Kitasatospora sp. NBC_00315: one gene and its partner. The protein of the gene in region 2 binds, or shares a complex with, the protein of the main gene of each other region. Links are inferred from orthologs where the notes say so. Each region holds a gene or a part of one and is shown on either strand. Other genes may lie near its edges.

Region 1 (6,340 bases), 2.7 Mb from region 2 along the record:
CTGGGCGGCGCACGACAACTCGCGTCCACCTCCCGGGGTGGCCGAGGATTGCACCGTAGGGTTATGGGCATGCCGGGTGATGGCGCAAACGGAGCGCCGCCCGGGCAGCAGCCCGACCCTCGCGGGACGAAGGCTTCAAACGGAAGCCGCCCGCATCCGGGAGAGCGTCCAGCCGCGACCGCCGACCAGGCCTGGCAGCCGAGAGGCGCCGGTCCTCGGTAGTGGCCGCCGGGAGTCCCACGAGTGGACGACCCGGAGGCTTCGATCGAAGACCGGCCCGACTGCCTTCTCTGTGAAAGAGAGCCGGGGCCCTAGGCAGGCAAGCGCAGGGGCGCTCTCCCGGAGAACGTACGAAAGAGGAGATCTTCCAGGTGGAAGAGAACGTGTTCTACGCCGAGGCCGTCATCGACAACGGTTCCTTCGGCACCCGTACCATCCGCTTCGAGACCGGCCGTCTGGCCCGTCAGGCCGCCGGCTCCGCCGTCGCCTACCTCGACGACGACACCATGGTGCTGTCGGCGACCAGCGCGTCCAAGCAGCCGAAGGAGCACTTCGACTTCTTCCCGCTGACCGTGGACGTCGAGGAGCGGATGTACGCCGCGGGCCGTATCCCCGGCTCGTTCTTCCGTCGTGAGGGCCGGCCGTCCGAGGACGCCATCCTCACCTGCCGTCTGATCGACCGCCCGCTGCGCCCGTCCTTCGTCAAGGGCCTGCGCAACGAGATCCAGGTCGTCGTCACCGTGATGGCGCTCAACCCCGACCACCTGTACGACGTGGTGGCCATCAACGCCGCCTCGGCGTCCACCCAGCTCGCGGGCCTGCCGTTCTCCGGCCCGATCGGTGGCGTCCGCGTCGCGCTGATCAAGGGCCAGTGGGTGGCCTTCCCGACCCACAGCGAGCTCGAGGACGCCGTCTTCGACATGGTGGTGGCCGGCCGCACGCTGGCCGACGGCGACGTCGCGATCATGATGGTCGAGGCCGAGGCCACCGACAAGACGATCAAGCTCGTCGAGGGCGGCGCCGACGCGCCGACCGAGGACGTCGTGGCCGCCGGTCTGGACGCCGCGAAGCCGTTCATCAAGATCCTCTGCGCCGCGCAGTCGCAGCTGGCCGCCCAGGCCGCCAAGCCCACCGGCGAGTTCCCGGTCTTCCTGGACTACCAGGAGGACGTCTTCGCCGCCCTGACCAACGCGGTCAAGGACGAGCTGGCCCAGGCGCTGACCATCGCCGGCAAGCAGGAGCGCAACAACGAGCTGGACCGCGTCAAGGCGATCGCCGCCGAGAAGCTCCTGCCGGAGTTCGAGGGTCGCGAGAAGGAGATCAGCGCCGCGTACAACGCGCTGACCAAGAAGGTCGTGCGCGAGCGCGTCATCAAGGACAAGGTCCGCATCGACGGCCGCGGCGTGACGGACATCCGTACGCTGGCCGCCGAGGTCGAGGCCATCCCGCGCGTGCACGGCTCGGCCCTGTTCGAGCGTGGCGAGACCCAGATCCTGGGCGTCACCACCCTCAACATGCTGCGCATGGAGCAGCAGCTCGACACGCTCTCCCCGGAGACGCGTCGCCGCTACATGCACAACTACAACTTCCCGCCGTACTCGGTCGGCGAGACCGGCCGCGTGGGTTCGCCCAAGCGCCGCGAGATCGGCCACGGTGCGCTGGCGGAGCGGGCGATCATCCCCGTGCTGCCGACCCGCGAGGAGTTCCCCTACGCGATCCGCCAGGTCTCCGAGGCGCTGAGCTCCAACGGCTCCACCTCGATGGGCTCGGTCTGCGCCTCCACCATGTCGCTGCTGAACGCCGGTGTGCCGCTCAAGGCCGCCGTCGCCGGTATCGCCATGGGCCTCATCTCGCAGGAGATCGACGGTGAGACGCACTACGTCGCGCTGACCGACATCCTGGGCGCGGAGGACGCTTACGGCGACATGGACTTCAAGGTCGCCGGTACCCGCAACTTCATCACCGCCCTCCAGCTGGACACCAAGCTGAACGGCATCCCGGCCTCCGTCCTGGCCGCCGCGCTCAAGCAGGCCAAGGACGCCCGTCTGCACATCCTCGATGTGATGAACGAGGCCATCGACGCGCCCGACGAGATGTCGCCGAACGCGCCGCGCATCATCACCATCAAGATCCCGGTGGACAAGATCGGCGAGGTCATCGGCCCGAAGGGCAAGATGATCAACCAGATCCAGGAGGACACCGGCGCGGACATCACCATCGAGGACGACGGCACCATCTACATCGGTGCCATCGACGGTCCCTCGGCGGAGGCTGCCCGTACGACGATCAACCAGATCGCCAACCCGACCATGCCGGAGGTCGGCGAGCGCTACCTGGGCACCGTGGTGAAGACCACGACGTTCGGCGCGTTCGTTTCGCTCATGCCGGGCAAGGACGGCCTGCTGCACATCTCGCAGATCCGCAAGCTCGCCGGTGGCAAGCGCGTGGAGAACGTCGAGGACGTGCTGGCCGTCGGCGCCAAGGTCCAGGTCGAGATCGCCGAGATCGACCCGCGCGGCAAGCTCTCGCTGATCCCGGTCGTCGAGGGCGAAGAGGGCGGCGAGGCAGCGTCGGAGTGACGCGCCCCTAGCTCCACCGCGGCCCGCACACTCCGGACTCGGAGCGTGCGGGCCGCACCCTGTTGTCATTGCTCGAGAGGAACATTCGTGGCCCAGGCCTCGGCGGCGAAGCAGCGCCCCGGTACCACCCGCACCCTGCTCAAGGGCACCGACGGAGCCGGCACGGTACGCCGTACCGTCCTTCCCGGTGGCCTGCGGGTCGTCACCGAGACCCTTCCGACGGTGCGCTCCGCCACCTTCGGCATCTGGGTCGGGGTCGGCTCCCGGGACGAGACCCCGGTGCTCAACGGCGCCACCCACTACCTGGAGCACCTGCTCTTCAAGGGCACCGAGCGCCGCAGCGCCCTGGAGATCTCCTCCGCCCTGGACGCGGTCGGCGGTGAGATGAACGCCTTCACCGCGAAGGAGAACACCTGCTACTACGCGCGGGTGCTCGACACCGATCTGCCGCTCGCCATCGACGTGGTCTGCGACATGCTCACCGGATCGCTGATCCTGCCCGAGGACGTCGAGGCCGAGCGCGGCGTCATCCTGGAGGAGATGGCGATGGCCGAGGACGACCCGGGCGACGTCGTGCACGACCTCTTCGCCAAGGTGATCTACGGCACCGGCCCCCTCGGCCGTCCGATCCTCGGCACCCAGGAGACGGTGAAGGGCCTCTCCCGGGACCAGATCGCGAACTTCTTCCACCGCCGCTACAAGCCCGAGCACCTGGTGGTGGCGGCGGCCGGCAACCTGGACCACCGCAAGGTCGTCAAGCAGGTCGAGCAGGCTTTCGCCGCCGTCCTGGCCAAGTCCGAGGCGGCCCCGGCCGAGGCCCGCCGCGGCGTCAAGGCGCTGCGCACGGCCGGCCGGGTCGAGGTGATGAACCGCCCCACCGAGCAGGCCCACCTCGTCCTCGGCGTCCCCGGTGTGCCGCGCCACGACGAACGCCGCTGGGCGCTCGGCGTGCTCAACGCCGTCCTCGGCGGGGGCATGAGTTCGCGGCTGTTCCAGGAGGTCCGGGAGAAGCGGGGCCTGGCGTACTCGGTCTACTCGTACTCCTCCTCCTACTCCGACAGCGGCCTGTTCGGCATCTACGCCGGCTGCCAGCCGAAGCGGGTCGAGCAGGTGCTCGACATCTGCCGCCAGGAGCTCGCCAAGGTCGTCGAGGAGGGCATCACCGAGGAGGAGCTGCGCCGGGCGATCGGCCAGATCTCCGGCTCCACCGTGCTCGGCATGGAGGACACCGGTTCGCTGATGAACCGGATCGGCAAGGCCGAGCTGAGCTACGGCCACCACCTCTCGGTGGACGAGATGCTGGCGAAGATCGCCTCGGTGACCCTGGAGGACGTCCACGCGGTCGCGCGGGATGTGTTGGGCGCCCACCGGCCCTCGCTCGCGCTGATCGGCCCGATCACCGACAGGCGCACCGCCAAGCTCACCGACCTGCTCGCCTGAACCACTCGCCCGAACCGCTCCGCCCGCTCGTCCGTTCCGCCCGCCCGTTCCGTGCGTTTGAGAGGACCCCTGAGATGACGCTGCGCGTCGCCGTGATCGGTGCCACCGGCCGGATCGGCTCGGAGGCGGTGAAGGCCGTCGAGGCCGCACCCGACCTCGACCTGGTCGCCACCCTGAACAGCCGCTCCAAGCTGGAGTCCCTGACCGAGGCGGACGCCCAGGTCGTGGTCGAGCTGACCCACCCCGACGCGGTGATGGCCAACCTCCGGTACTGCCTGGAGAACGGCATCCACGTGGTCACCGGCACCACCGGCTGGACGGACGAGCGGCTGGCAACGGTCGGCGGCTGGCTGGACGCGGCCCCCGGGACGGGCCTGCTGATCGCGCCGAACTTCTCCATCGGCGCCGTGCTGTCCATGCAGTTCGCCCAGCAGGCGGCGAAGTACTTCGAAAGCGTCGAGGTCGTCGAGCTGCACCACAGCCACAAGGCGGACGCGCCCTCCGGCACCGCCACCCGCACCGCGCAGCTGATCGCCGCCGCCCGGGACGCGGCCGGCCTGCCCCGGCAGTCCGACGCGACCACGCACGGCCTGCCGGGCGCCCGCGGCGCGGACGTGGACGGCGTCCCCGTCCACTCGGTGCGCCTGCGCGGCCTGCTGGCCCACCAGGAGATCCTGCTCGGTGACAGCGGCGAGACGCTGACCATCCGGCACGACTCACTGCACCACAGCTGCTTCATGCCGGGCATCCTGCTCGGCGTGCGCAGGGTGGTGCAGACGCCCGGGCTGACCCTCGGCCTCGAACACTTCCTGGACCTGTGAGCACCGTATGACCTCCCGTACCGGTTTCTTCCTGCTCGGCGCCGCCCTGCTGTTCGTCGCCGTGATCTGCGTCGGCGAGGGGATCCAGCTGATCGCCACCGGCAAGGTGCTCGGCATCGGCCTCGGTGTCTGCGCCTTCGTCATCCCGGCGATCGGCGTCTGGTTCCTGCGCCAGACCGTCCGCTTCGGCCGGGCCGGCGAGCGGTTGGCCCGCGAACTGGAGGCCGAGGGCGGCCTGCCGGTGGACGAGCTGCGCCGTACGCCCGGCGGCCGGATCGACCGCGCCTCGGCGGACGAGGTCTTCGCCCGCCGCCAGGCGGAGGCCGAGACCGCCCCGGGGGACTGGCGGGTGTGGTTCCGCCTCGCCGTCGCCTACGCGGACGCCGGGGACACCCCCAGGGCCCGCAGGACCATGCAGCACGCCATCCGCCTGCACGCCTCGTCGGCCGCCGCCCCGGTCGCGGGCTAGGCTGTCGGCCGTCACCAAGCCATGAACATCAGGAGGAATCCCGCGTGAGCGACGAAGTGGGTACCGACCCGCAGTTCCGCAACGACGTCTCGGTGGAGCTGGTCCGCAGCGCCGCGGTCGATTCGGACGTCATCTGGGCGGCCCGGGTCTCGACCGCGGGAGAGCAGTCGATCGAGGCCGTCGGGCAGGACCCGGAGAAGTCCAGGGGCCTGATCAACTTCCTGATGCGGGACCGGCACGGTACGCCCTTCGAGCACAACTCGATGACCTTCCTCGTCAGTGCGCCGATCTTCGTCTTCCGCGAGTTCCACCGCCACCGCAGCGGCTGGTGCCTGGCGGGTGACACCGAGATCACCCTGCAGGGCAAGGACGGTTCGCCCGAGCGGCGGACGATCAAGGATCTCTACCAGCTGTGGCATGTCGGGGCCGAGGACACGCTGCCCGCCGAGGACGGCGTCACCTGGCACAAGAAGTCCGAGAAATGGCGTGCTCAGGTCAAGCATCGCGGCGAGCAGCACCGTCTGGGCCTCCATGAGACCCGGGACGCGGCCGAGGCGGCCGTTGCGGCGTTCCGTGAGCTTCACCCCGCGAAGCGGACCAGGAAGCCCGACTCGGTGCGGCGCAGCCATGTGCGCTGTTTCGACGAGCGGACCCTCGTCGCCCGGCGCGCCCCGATCGTGGACGTCATGGAGTCCGGCGTCAAGCAGCTGATCCGGTTGACGACGGCGAGTGGCAAGCAGCTCCGTTGCAGCCGGGACCACGCGATCCTCACCCCGGACGGCTGGCGCAAGGCCGGCGAACTCGCGGTGGGCGATTCGGTGATGTCGGGCGGTACCGCCGTGCGGCCGTCGGAGGCGCTGGTGCCGCCGAGCCTGCGTCGGGGCATCGGGGTCTGGACCTCGATGCAGCGCAAGCGGCTGATCGACGAGCTCGACCTCTGCTACCTGTGTTCCCGGACGTTTCCGCGCGAGGCGCTGGAGCTCGACCACGTCGTCCCGGTGTCTCTCGATCTGGGCCGGGCACTCGACGAG
Region 2 (11,010 bases):
GTCTCCTTCGCCGGGCCGTACTACATCGCCGGCCAGGACCTGCTGGTGGCCAAGGACAACACCTCCATCACCGGCCCGGAGTCCACCAAGGACAAGAACGTCTGCACCGCGACCGGCTCCACCTCGATCAAGAACATCGAGAAGTACGGCCCGAAGATCACCCAGTACGACGGCTACTCGGCGTGCGTGGAGAAGCTGCTCTCCGGCGAGGTCGACGCCGTCACCACCGACGACGCGATCCTCAAGGGCTTCGCGTCCAAGTACGCCGGCAAGCTCAAGGTCGTCGGCAAGCCGTTCACCACGGAGAACTACGGCGTCGGCCTGAACAAGGACGACAAGGCGCTGCGGGACGCGATCAGCGACGCGCTCAAGGCCCACCAGGACAACGGGGACTGGAAGAAGGCGTACGACGCCACCCTCGGCCTGTCCGGCTCCCCCACGCCCGCGATCCCGCCGCTGGTCCGCTACTGATCCGCACCTGATCCGCACCTGACCACCCCGTAGGACCAGGTTCCCAAGAACGAGAGGAGGGCCGCCGGATGGGCATCATGTTCGAAAACGGCAACTTCGCGCTGTTCCGCGACGGTTTCCTGCAGACGATCGAGCTGAGCGCGATCAGCGCCGTGCTCGCCATGCTGCTGGGCACCCTGCTGGCGGCCTTCCGGGTCTCCCCGATACCGGCGCTGCGCGCCTTCGGCACCGGCTGGGTGACGATCTTCCGGAACACCCCGCTCACCCTGCTGTTCTTCGCCGTCGAGTTCGGCCTGCCGGCCCTCGACGTGCATTTCAGCCACTTCACCTTCGCCGTGCTCGCGCTCGGCTTCTACACCGCGAGCTTCGTCTGCGAGGTGCTGCGCTCCGGCATCAACACCGTCCCGCTCGGCCAGGCCGAGGCGGCCCGCAGCCTGGGGATGACTTTCGGTCAAACTCTGGGCCTGGTGGTGCTGCCGCAGGCCGCGCGGACCGTACTCCCGCCGCTGAGCAGCGTGTTCATCGCGCTGCCGAGGAACTCGGCGATCGCCGGCGCCTTCAGCGTCGACGAGCTCTACCACGTACAGCAGACCCTCTCCGAGCAGGGCTACTCGATCTTCGCGATCTTCTTCTGGGTGGCCCTGGCCTACCTGGTGATCAGCGCGGCCGTGAACCTGCTGTTCCGCTTCCTGGAGAAACTGACGGCGGTGGCCCGATGAGCAGCCTCTTCACCCGTTCCGGCTCGGCGAGCGTCCTCTACGACGCCCCGGGGCCGCGCGCCCGGATCCGCTACCGGGTGTTCGGCGTGCTCTCGCTGCTCGGCATCGCCGCGCTGCTCTGGTACGCCTACGACAGCCTGGCGAGCAACGGCCAGTTCGACGGCGGCCTGTGGGACCTCTTCCAGTACACCGCCATCCAGCAGCGGATCCTCGACGGCGTCCTGAGCACGCTCAAGGCCTTCGGCCTGGCCGCGCTGTTCTCGCTCACGCTCGGGGCGCTGCTCGCGGCCGGCCGCCTCTCCGACCACCGGCCGCTGCGCTGGGCCGCCACCGCGTTCGTCCAGTTCTTCCGGGCGATGCCGCTGCTGATCCTGATCGTCGCGCTGTACTACGCGTTCTTCGCCAAGAACCCGATGTGGGCGCTGGTGCTCGGGCTCACCCTCTACAACGGCTCCGTCCAGGCCGAGATCATCCGCTCGGGCGTGAACGCGCTGCCACGCGGCCAGAGCGAGGCCGCCTTCGCCCTCGGTATGCGCAAGAGCCAGGTCATGACGAGCATCCTGGTGCCGCAGGCGGTCCGCTCGATGCTCCCGGCGATGATCGGCCAGATGGTGGTGACCCTCAAGGACACCTCGCTCGGCTACGTCATCACCTACGGCGAGCTGCTGTACGTCGGCAAGCAGATCGCCGCCCAGCCGCTCAACTCGGCGGGCTTCCCGTACATCCCGGTGGTCCTGGTGATGGCACCGATCTACATCCTGATGTGCCTGCTGCTGACCGCGCTCGCCCGCTGGATCGAGGCGCGCGGACGTCGCGGCGCGAACCGGCGCACACCGGCCGCTGCTTGACGGACACGCAGGTGATCTGTTGCATTGCTCTTCGTGACACCACCCGGGACCATCCTCGCGGCATATGACGCCCCCTCCACCCGAGCGTCGGCCTGCCGCCGCCCGGCCGGGCGGGAGGTCACCCCGTGGATCCGGTGATCGTGGTCGGGGCCGGGCCGGTCGGCCTGGCCCTGGCCCTCGCCCTCGCCCGGCAGGAGGTGCCGAGCATCGTCCTGGACGAGGGCAGCGGCCTGTGCGCCGAAGGGCCGCGCAGCGTCGTGCTCGGACGGGACGGCACGGCCCTCCTGGCCCGCCTCGGATACACCCGGGCCGCCTCCGACGCCGCCCGCTGGGACAGCTTCACCATCTGGCGCCGCCGCCAGGAGGTCCTGCGGGTCGACCTCGCCGGTACGCCCGCCCTGCACCTGCCCCAGCACCGGCTCCAGCGCGGCCTGCGGGACGCGCTCACCGCGACCCCTCTCGTCCGGCTCGCCCCGCTCAGCCGGGTGGTCGAACTCGAACAGGACCGCGACGGCGTCAGCGTCCGCACCCGCAACCCGCAGGACGGCACCGAGACCTGGTGGCGCGGCAGCCACGTGGTCGGCTGCGACGGCGCCCGCTCGGCCGTCCGCAAGCTGCTGAAGATCCGCTTTCCCGGCCGGCCGGCGGTCGACCGGCACGCCGTCGCCACCGTCCGCGTCGACCTGCCCTTCCCCGGCGAGGCCAGGCTGCACCGCGAGCCACCGTGGCGCGGCGACCGGGAGGCCTCCGCCCGCCCGCTCCCGGACGGCCTCTGGCGCCTCGACTGGCGGCTTCCCCCCGGTCGGCCCGCCCCGACCGAGCCGGTCGACCCGCACGCCACCTGGCCCGGCATCGTCACCGGGGACACCCTGCTGACCCGGGTGAGGTCCACCCTCACCGGCTGGTGCGGCGAGCTCCCCCGCTACGACCTGCTGGCCGCCGCCGACCACACCGCCCAGCAGCGGCTGGCCGCCCGGTTCCGCAACGGCCGCTGCTTCCTGGCCGGCGACGCCGCCCATCTGCACGGCGCGCTGGGCATGCAGAACCTCGCCGACGGGCTGCGCGACGCCGACAACCTCGCCTGGCGGCTCGCACTCGCCTGGCACCTGCACTCCGGCGGCCGGCAGGACGCCGACTCCCCCGCCGGCTCCCTGCTCGACGGCTACGAGTCCGAGCGCCGCGGCGCGGTCGGCGCCCGGCTGCGCGCCGTCGACCAGACCATGCCGCTGCTGCGCCCGCTGCGCGGCTGGCAGCACACCCGCCGCTCGCTGCTCACCGGCTCGTTCCGCAAGCACGCCCCGCTGCTCGCGGACGGCCAGCTCGGAACCGGCCGCTTCGGCGGCGCCCCGGCCTATCCGGCCGCGCCCTCCGGCGTCCCCACCAGGGTCCCGGTCCAGCGGGGGGCCGGCCGGGGCACCTCACTGACCGAGCTGCTGCCCGCGACCTCGCCCGGGGTGCTGGTGCCCGACCTGCCCGTCCTGGCCATGGACGGAGCCGCCGACCAGCTGCACGCCCGACTCGGGGCGACCTTCCTGCTGCTGCTGGTCGCCCCCGGCACCGCCGTCTGGTCGGCCCAGCACTGGCTGGGCGCCGGGCTGATGCCCAGACTCGCCGAGGTCGCCGCCGCCCTGCCGGTGCCCGCCGAGGTCCTGGTCACCGAGGACTACCCCGGCGCCGCCCCGCACACCGTGCTGCTGATCCGCCCCGACGGGCACCTGGTCGGGTCCACCCAGGGGTGCCGCGCCGAGGATCTCCAGGCCCTCGCCGACGGCGCCCGGGGCGGGCCGGCCCCGCTCGCGGGAACGCCCGAACCGGCCGCCTGACGGCGCGCCGGGCGCCCGGTGGCCGAGGGGGCGGTCACCCGGTCGGGTCACCCGGTCGCTACCGGGCGACCGCCGTGACCCGGCTCTCCCGCACCACCGTGATCCTGATCTGACCCGGATAGGTGAGCTCCTGCGCCACCCGCTTGGCGACCTCCCGGGCGATGACCTGCGCCCGGACGTCGTCGACCACGTCCGGCTGCACCATCACCCGTACCTCCCGCCCCGCCTGCATCGCGAACACCTTCGACACCCCGTCGTGGGCGCCCGCGATCTCCTCAAGGCGCTCCAGCCGCCGGACGTACGTCTCCAGCGACTCCCGCCGCGCGCCGGGTCGGCCGCCCGAGCAGGCGTCGGCGGCCTGCGTCAGGACGGCCTCCACCGTCCGGGGGTCCACCTCGCCGTGGTGCGCCTCGATCGCGTGGACGACCTCCGCCGGCTCCCCGTGCCGCCGGGCCAGCTCCGCGCCGATCGCCGCGTGACTGCCCTCGACCTCGTGGGTCAGGGCCTTGCCGATGTCGTGCAGCAGAGTGGCCCGGCGCACCAGGGTGGCGTCCACGCCCAGCTCGGACGCCATCATCCCGCCGATGTGCGCCGACTCCACCAGGTGCCCGAGCACGTTCTGTCCGTAGGAGGTGCGGTAGCGCAGGGTGCCCAGCAGCCGGACGAGCTGCGGGGCCATCTCGCCGACCCGCGCGGCCAGCAGGGCGTCCTCGCCCGCCCGGACGCACAGCCGCTCGACCTCCGCCCGGCTGCGCTCGTGCACCTCCTCGATCCGCAGCGGGTGGATCCGGCCGTCCGCGACCAGGGTCTCCAGGGTCAGTCGCGCGGTCTCCCGGCGCACCGGGTCGAAGCAGGACAGCTGGACCGACTCGGGGGTGTCGTCGACGATCAGGTTGACCCCGGTGACGGCCTCGAAGGCCCGGATGTTGCGGCCCTCCCGGCCGATGATCCGGCCCTTCATGTCCTCCCCCGGCAGGCGGAACACCGACACCACCGTCTCCGCGGTCTGCTCGCTGGCCAGCCGCTGGATGGCACCGGCGATGATCTCCCGGGCCCGCCCGTCGGCCTCCGCCTTCGCGGTCCGCTCGATCTCCCGGACCGAGACCGCGGCCTCGCGCCGGGCCTCCGTCTCCGCCTCCGCCACCAGCTCGGCCCTGGCCCGCTCCGCGCTCAGCCCGGCGACCCGCTCCAGCGCGGCGCGGCGGCCGGCCTCCAGCTCCCGTGCCGCGCCGCGGTCGCGCTCCAGATCGGCGGCCTGCCGGCCGAGCTCCGCCTCCCGGGTACGCAGGCGGCCGAGTTCCTCGGCGAGCCGCTCCTCCCGCCGGTCCAGCTCACCACGCAGCTGGGCGGTCCGTGTCTCGGCCCACTCCCGGGCCTGGGCGCCCTCCCGCGCCGCTCTGCGCTGGGCGGCCTGCAACCGGCGGATCATCAGCCAGGTCAGCCCCAGGACGACGACCAGTACGCCCGCCACCAGCAGCGAGCCGACCGATCCGGCACCCACCGCGATCTTCATCCAGCCCACTCCCCGTCCCCTGCGCGCCCGGTGTCCCTGCGCGCTCTGCTGTCGCGGCGGTGAGGGGCCTGCCGGGGCCGGTGACGCCGGCCGGCGTGGCTCTCTCAGCCTCGACTGCGGGGCAATTCGGCAATGGAGCAAGCCGCACGGACCCGACTCCGACCGCGTCGGGGCATACCTGCCCGACACGTGATCGAAGTGCTCCCTCACTGCTTGCGAGGCTAAGCGCAGGTTACGAAACGGTCAAGATGCGATCGAGAGTTGACTTCGTATCCCCCTGACGCGACATCACCGGAAGTCCGCGTCGTCCTCGCCGGTCAGCGGGTCGTCCTCCTCGCCGAGGGCCTCCCGGACGACCCGGAAGGCCAGCCCCTCCGAGTAGCCACGCCGGGCGAGCATGCCGACCAGCCTGCGCATCCTGGCCTGCCGCTCCAGTCCGCGCGTCGCGCGCAGTTTGCGGTCCACCAGGGCGCGCGCCGCCTCGCCCTCCTCCTCGGAGCCGAGCCGGCCGACCGCCTGCTCGACCAGCTCGCCGGCCACCCCCCGGGTGCGCAGCTCCTGGGCCAGCGCGCGACGGGCCAGCCCCCGGCCGGCGTGCCGTGACTCGACCCAGGCGTCGGCGAAGGCCGCGTCGTCGATCAGCCGGACCTCCTCCAGCCGGTCCAGCACCTGCTCGGCCACGTCGTCCGGGATCTCCCGGCGGCGCAGCGCGTCCGCGAGCTGCTTGCGGGTCTTGGCCGTACCGGTGAGCAACCGCAGGCAGATGTCCCGGGCCCGGGACTCCGGATCGGCGGGCTCCTCGGCGCGCGCACCGCGCGCCGGACCGTCGCCACCTGGCCGTCGACCCGACCGCCCCCGCTCGACGCCGCCGCGGCGGGCCCCGCCGCCCGCGTTCTCCCGGCGCTCCGCCCGGGCGCTCCCCACCCGGTCCGGCGCGGGGCCGGGCTCGGACTCGGACTCGGACTCGGGATCCGGATCGAACGCGGGCTCCGGATCGGACTCCGCCGCCAGCGCGGAGCGCCGTCGGCGCCGCCCTGCCGGCAGCTCGGAGGCGGGCGTCAGGAGCAGCCCCGGACCGTCGCCGGTGCCGGACTCGCCCGGCACCCCCCTGCCGAACAGCCCCTCCCCCGGGTCCGGCGCCGTACGGCCGGACCCGGGACGGGGCTGGTGTTCCTCGTCGTCGCGCATCAACGGCTCAGGCCTTGGCCGCCGCCGCCGCCGTCTTCTTCGCCGCAGCCGTCTTGGCGGCGGTCGCGGTGATCGGCTTCGCGCCGCCCTCGGCCACGTCACCCGCGGCGGCCGGAGTGGCCGGGGTGCCCGCCTCGGCCGCCGGGGTCTCCGACTTCGGGCCGATGCCCAGCTTCTCCTTGATCTTCCGCTCGATCTCCTCGGCGAGCTGGGGGTTGTCCCGCAGGAAGTTGCGGGCGTTCTCCTTGCCCTGGCCGAGCTGGTCGCCCTCGTACGTGTACCAGGCGCCGGCCTTGCGGATGAAGCCGTTCTCGACACCCATGTCGATCAGGCCGCCCTCCCAGCTGATGCCGTGGCCGTAGAGGATGTCGAACTCGGCCTGCTTGAACGGCGCGGCGACCTTGTTCTTGACCACCTTGACGCGGGTGCGGTTGCCGACCGCCTCGGTGCCGTCCTTCAGCGTCTCGATCCGGCGGATGTCCAGACGCACGGAGGCGTAGAACTTCAGCGCGCGGCCACCGGTGGTGGTCTCGGGCGAGCCGAACATGACGCCGATCTTCTCGCGGAGCTGGTTGATGAAGATCGCCGTGGTGTTCGACTGGTTCAGCGCACCGGCGATCTTCCGCAGCGCCTGGCTCATCAGGCGGGCCTGCAGACCGACGTGCGAGTCGCCCATCTCACCCTCGATCTCGGCGCGCGGCACGAGGGCCGCGACCGAGTCGATGATGATCAGGTCGACCGCGCCGGAGCGGATCAGCATGTCCGTGATCTCCAGCGCCTGCTCACCGGTGTCCGGCTGGCTGACCAGCAGGGAGTCGGTGTCGACCCCGAGCTTGCGGGCGTACTCCGGGTCGAGGGCGTGCTCCGCGTCGACGAAGGCGACCGTACCGCCGAGCTTCTGGGCGCTGGCCGCGGCGTGCAGGGTCAGCGTCGTCTTGCCGGAGGACTCCGGACCGTAGATCTCGATCACCCGGCCGCGCGGGAGGCCGCCGACGCCGAGCGCGACGTCCAGCGCCGTGGATCCGGTCGGGATGACGTCGATCGGGGCCCGGGACTGGTCGCCGAGGCGCATCACCGATCCCTTGCCGAACTGCCGCTCAATCTGGGCGAGGGCGTTCTCAAGAGCCTTCTCGCGATCCGTGCCTGCCATGGCTTCCACCCTCGGGTTCTGTCCTGTGCGCTTCATCGTCCTCGACGCTAGCGCGTCCCACTGACAATCGGCCCCGACCGGGCTCCGCCTGTGGAGAACTCACCGCCGGAGAGTACAAAGAACATATGTTCGATTCACATCGAAAAGCAAGGAGCCGCCCCGGCCCGTCCGGCCGTCCCCCGCCCCACCTGCCTACTCCTCCCGGTCGGGGCCGGCGCCGACCATGGACCGCAACCGGCGTGCCGTCTGCCGCCTGCGCTCCCTGCGCGCCTCCCGGCGCTGCTCACCACGGTCGATCCGCGGGTCGGTCGCCACCTCGTAGCGGCGCACGTACGTGCCGACGAAGCCCTGCAGCGTGGCCGCCGCCGGGATGGCGATCAGGGCGCCGACCGCACCGAGCAGCGCGGCGCCGGCGATCACCGAGCCGAACGCGACCGCGGGGTGCACGTCCACCGTCCTGGCCGTGATCCGCGGATGCAGCAGGTAGTTCTCGATCTGCTGGTACACGACGACGAAGGCCAGGACCCAGAGCGCGTCCACCGGCTGCACGGTCAGCGCGACCAGCACCGGGAGGGCGCCCGCCAGGTAGGTGCCGATGGTCGGGACGAACTGCGACATCACCCCGACCCAGACCGCGAGCGCCGCGGAGTACGGCAGGTCCAGCGCGGCGAACATGATCCAGTGCGCGGCCGCCGAGACCACCGCCAGCAGTGCCCGCGAGTAGAGGTAGCCGCCGGTCTTGGCCAGCGCGATCTCCCAGGCCCGCAGCACCTCGCCCTGCATGGCGGGCGGCAGCAGCGAGCAGACCGTGCGGCGTACGCGGGGCCCGTCGGCGGTGAAGTAGAAGGTGAAGAGGCCCACGGTGAAGGCCTGGAAGAGCCCGCCGATCAGGGTGCTCGACACCCCCCAGACGTTGTCGGCCGCCTGTTGGGCGTAGGTCTCGATGCTTCCCGAGTCCTTCAGCAGCCGCCGGCGCAGCTCGTCCAGCGAGAGGTCCTGGTGGAAGGTCCGGTTGACCCAGTGGATCAGGCCGTCCACCAGGTGCGGCAGGTCTCCGGCGATCTTCGCCACCTGGTCCACCAGCAGGGTGCCGAGTGCGGCCAGGAATCCCACGATGGCCAGCGCCACCGTGACGAAGACCAGGAACGTGCCCAGGCCGCGCCGCATCCCGCGGGCGGCCATCCGGTCCACGGCCGGCTCCAGCGCCAGCGACAGGAAGAACGAGACGATCAGCATCACGAACAGGTCGATCAGCTGGTGGAAGGCCCAGTCGGCCAGCTTGAAGAGCCCGACCAGCACCAGCGCCAGCAGCATCGCGCGCGGCAGCCAGCGGGGCATCGCGCCGCCCCACCCGCCCGCGGGGCGCAGACCCTCGGGCCGGACGGGGCGTGGCCCGGCGGTCTCGGCCGCCGGGGGTGGTACGGACGATGCGGGCGGCGTGGGAGAGGTGGGCGGTGTGTCCGGTTTCTGGGTTTCTGGGCTACTTACCACCCGCACAGTCTCACCCATGGATCCGGCCCCGAGTGCTGCCCCGGCCCGGTGGGTCGCCCGCCGCCGACGCCCGCCGCCGACCCCCGGCGCGGCGCGGCCGCGGAGCTCCGCGCTCAGCGCAGCAGGGTCGACACGCCCTGGGTGTCGCAGACCACCCGCCAGACGTCCTTGGCCTCCCAGCCGGCCGCCAGCGCCTCCCTGACCGTCCGGCCGCCGAGCTCGCTCATCAGATGGTCGGACGCGAAGGACTCCGCGTACACCTCACCGAAGTGCTCGTACATCCGTCGCCAGAACTCCGTCAGCCTCATGCGCCCATTATCCCGAACCCGAACGGACCGGCCCTCGGCCGGGCGCTCGGCCGGGATCTGATCCGGGACCTGATCCGGGGCCTGATCCGGGGCCCCGGCCGGCACCGGTCCGAGGGCCGGGCGCGGGCGCCGCCCCGTCGCGCTCCAGGGCGTACTCGACGTCGCCGTGCTCGTCCCCCGCGATCCGCTCCGGCCACTCCTGCCGGAAGGTGCGGACGTACCGGAGGCCGGCCTTCTCCATCACCCGGCGGGAGCCCGCGTTGACCGCCATCGTCCGAGCGATCACGCGTCGCACGCCCAGGTCGGCGAACCCCAGCCGGATCAGGGCGAGCGATCCCTCCGTCGCCAGGCCCCGGCCCCAGGCGGCCCGGCGCAGCCGGTAGCCGAGTTCGACCTCCGCCGTGGGCCGCTCCGGGTCGGTGGGGCAGAACTCGAACCAGCCGACGAACCGCCCGCCGGCCGCCCGCTCCTCGGCCGCCCAGAGGCCGAGGCCCGGACGGTCCGCGTACCGCTCGTAGTGGCCCAGCAGGCGGGGCAGCAGCTCGTTCGCGACCTCCTCGCGAGGGGTCGCCCGCCCGCCGGTGAGGTGGCGCATGACCCGGGGATCGCTATCCAGCTCGACCAGGTGGTCCACGTCCTGGGGGGTGAAGCGGCGCAGCACCAGCCGCTCCGTGGTCAGCAGTACCGTCATACCCGCGATGCTCGCCGGACCGGGGGCGGGTGTCACCGGGTTTTCGGCCGAGGTAAGCCGCGGGCGACCGGACGGACCGGCCGACGGACGGCACGACTGCGGCCCGGCTGCGGCCCGGGGACCGCGCGGAGCAGGGCCGTCCTCCGCGCCGGACGGCGGGGGCGGTCCAGTGCCGGACGGCGGGGGCAGATCAGTGCGGGACGGCGGGGGCGGGTCAGTGCGGCAGGGTGACGATCCCGGCGCCGTAGTACTGCCGGTCACCGCAGCCCTGGGCGACGCGCGGGCAGGCGTCGGCCGCCGTCCGGGCGAGCAGGGCGCTCAGCCGGTCGGAGTCGTAGTCCGGGTGCAGGGCGGCGGCGACGGCCACCGCACCGGTCACGTGCGCGGCCGCCATCGAGGTGCCGGCCAGCGCGGTGTACTGCCCGTCCGGCCAGTCGGAGACCACCGCGCCCTGGACGCCGGCGTCGGGGTCGCCGCCGGGCGCCGCCAGCGAGACCCGCCCGCGCCCGTAATTGGTGTACGCGGACGGCCGGCCGTCGCGGTTGACGGCGGTCACCGTCACCACCCCGGGCAGTTCGCCCGGCAGCCGGACGCACTCGACTCCGAGGTTGCGGCTCAGCGCGGGCCCGGAGACCCGGTCGTTGGGGCTGCGCTCGTCGGTGCGGGCACCGCCCAGGTCCTGCCCGTCGTTGCCGGCGGAGGCGACCACCACCGCACCCTTGCCCCGGGCGTAGTCCACCGCCCTGGCGACCGCCGTGACCACGGCGGCCTGATCCGGCTCCTCGGGGCAGTTGTACTTCCACGGGTC

Evidence for each region.
Region 1: rny (region 2) and OG823_RS22870 share a complex: the UniProt entries of both Bacillus subtilis proteins name them as parts of the possible RNA degradosome complex. The link is inferred for Kitasatospora sp. NBC_00315 from one-to-one orthologs.

Annotation. Positions count from the first base shown.
Region 1 is NZ_CP108025.1:5,509,295-5,515,634, forward strand. Bases 1-2,975 are described here. They hold OG823_RS22870 (polyribonucleotide nucleotidyltransferase), read left to right. Parts: upstream 1-371; coding sequence 372-2,579; downstream 2,580-2,975. Other genes in these bases: OG823_RS22875 (M16 family metallopeptidase), read left to right, coding at 2,667-2,975. In the rest of the region: more of OG823_RS22875, read left to right, coding at 2,976-4,019; dapB (4-hydroxy-tetrahydrodipicolinate reductase), read left to right, coding at 4,094-4,840; OG823_RS22885 (hypothetical protein), read left to right, coding at 4,848-5,309; thyX (FAD-dependent thymidylate synthase), read left to right, coding at 5,987-6,340. UniProt on the Bacillus subtilis protein: Involved in mRNA degradation. Catalyzes the phosphorolysis of single-stranded polyribonucleotides processively in the 3'- to 5'-direction. Necessary for competence development in Bacillus subtilis.
Region 2 is NZ_CP108025.1:2,796,348-2,807,357, forward strand. What follows is about bases 3,148-6,054. They hold rny (ribonuclease Y), read right to left. Parts: upstream 5,375-6,054; coding sequence 3,920-5,374; downstream 3,148-3,919. Other genes in these bases: OG823_RS11150 (FAD-dependent monooxygenase), read left to right, coding at 3,148-3,861; recX (recombination regulator RecX), read right to left, coding at 5,663-6,054. In the rest of the region: OG823_RS11135 (glutamate ABC transporter substrate-binding protein), read left to right, coding at 1-471; OG823_RS11140 (amino acid ABC transporter permease), read left to right, coding at 540-1,190; OG823_RS11145 (amino acid ABC transporter permease), read left to right, coding at 1,187-2,038; more of OG823_RS11150, read left to right, coding at 2,164-3,147; more of recX, read right to left, coding at 6,055-6,562; recombinase RecA, read right to left, coding at 6,570-7,712; OG823_RS11170 (AI-2E family transporter), read right to left, coding at 7,905-9,050; OG823_RS11175 (DUF3046 domain-containing protein), read right to left, coding at 9,317-9,511; OG823_RS11180 (GNAT family N-acetyltransferase), read right to left, coding at 9,519-10,202; OG823_RS11185 (S8 family serine peptidase), read right to left, coding at 10,417-11,010. UniProt on the Bacillus subtilis protein: Endoribonuclease that initiates mRNA decay. Initiates the decay of all SAM-dependent riboswitches, such as yitJ riboswitch. Involved in processing of the gapA operon mRNA, it cleaves between cggR and gapA.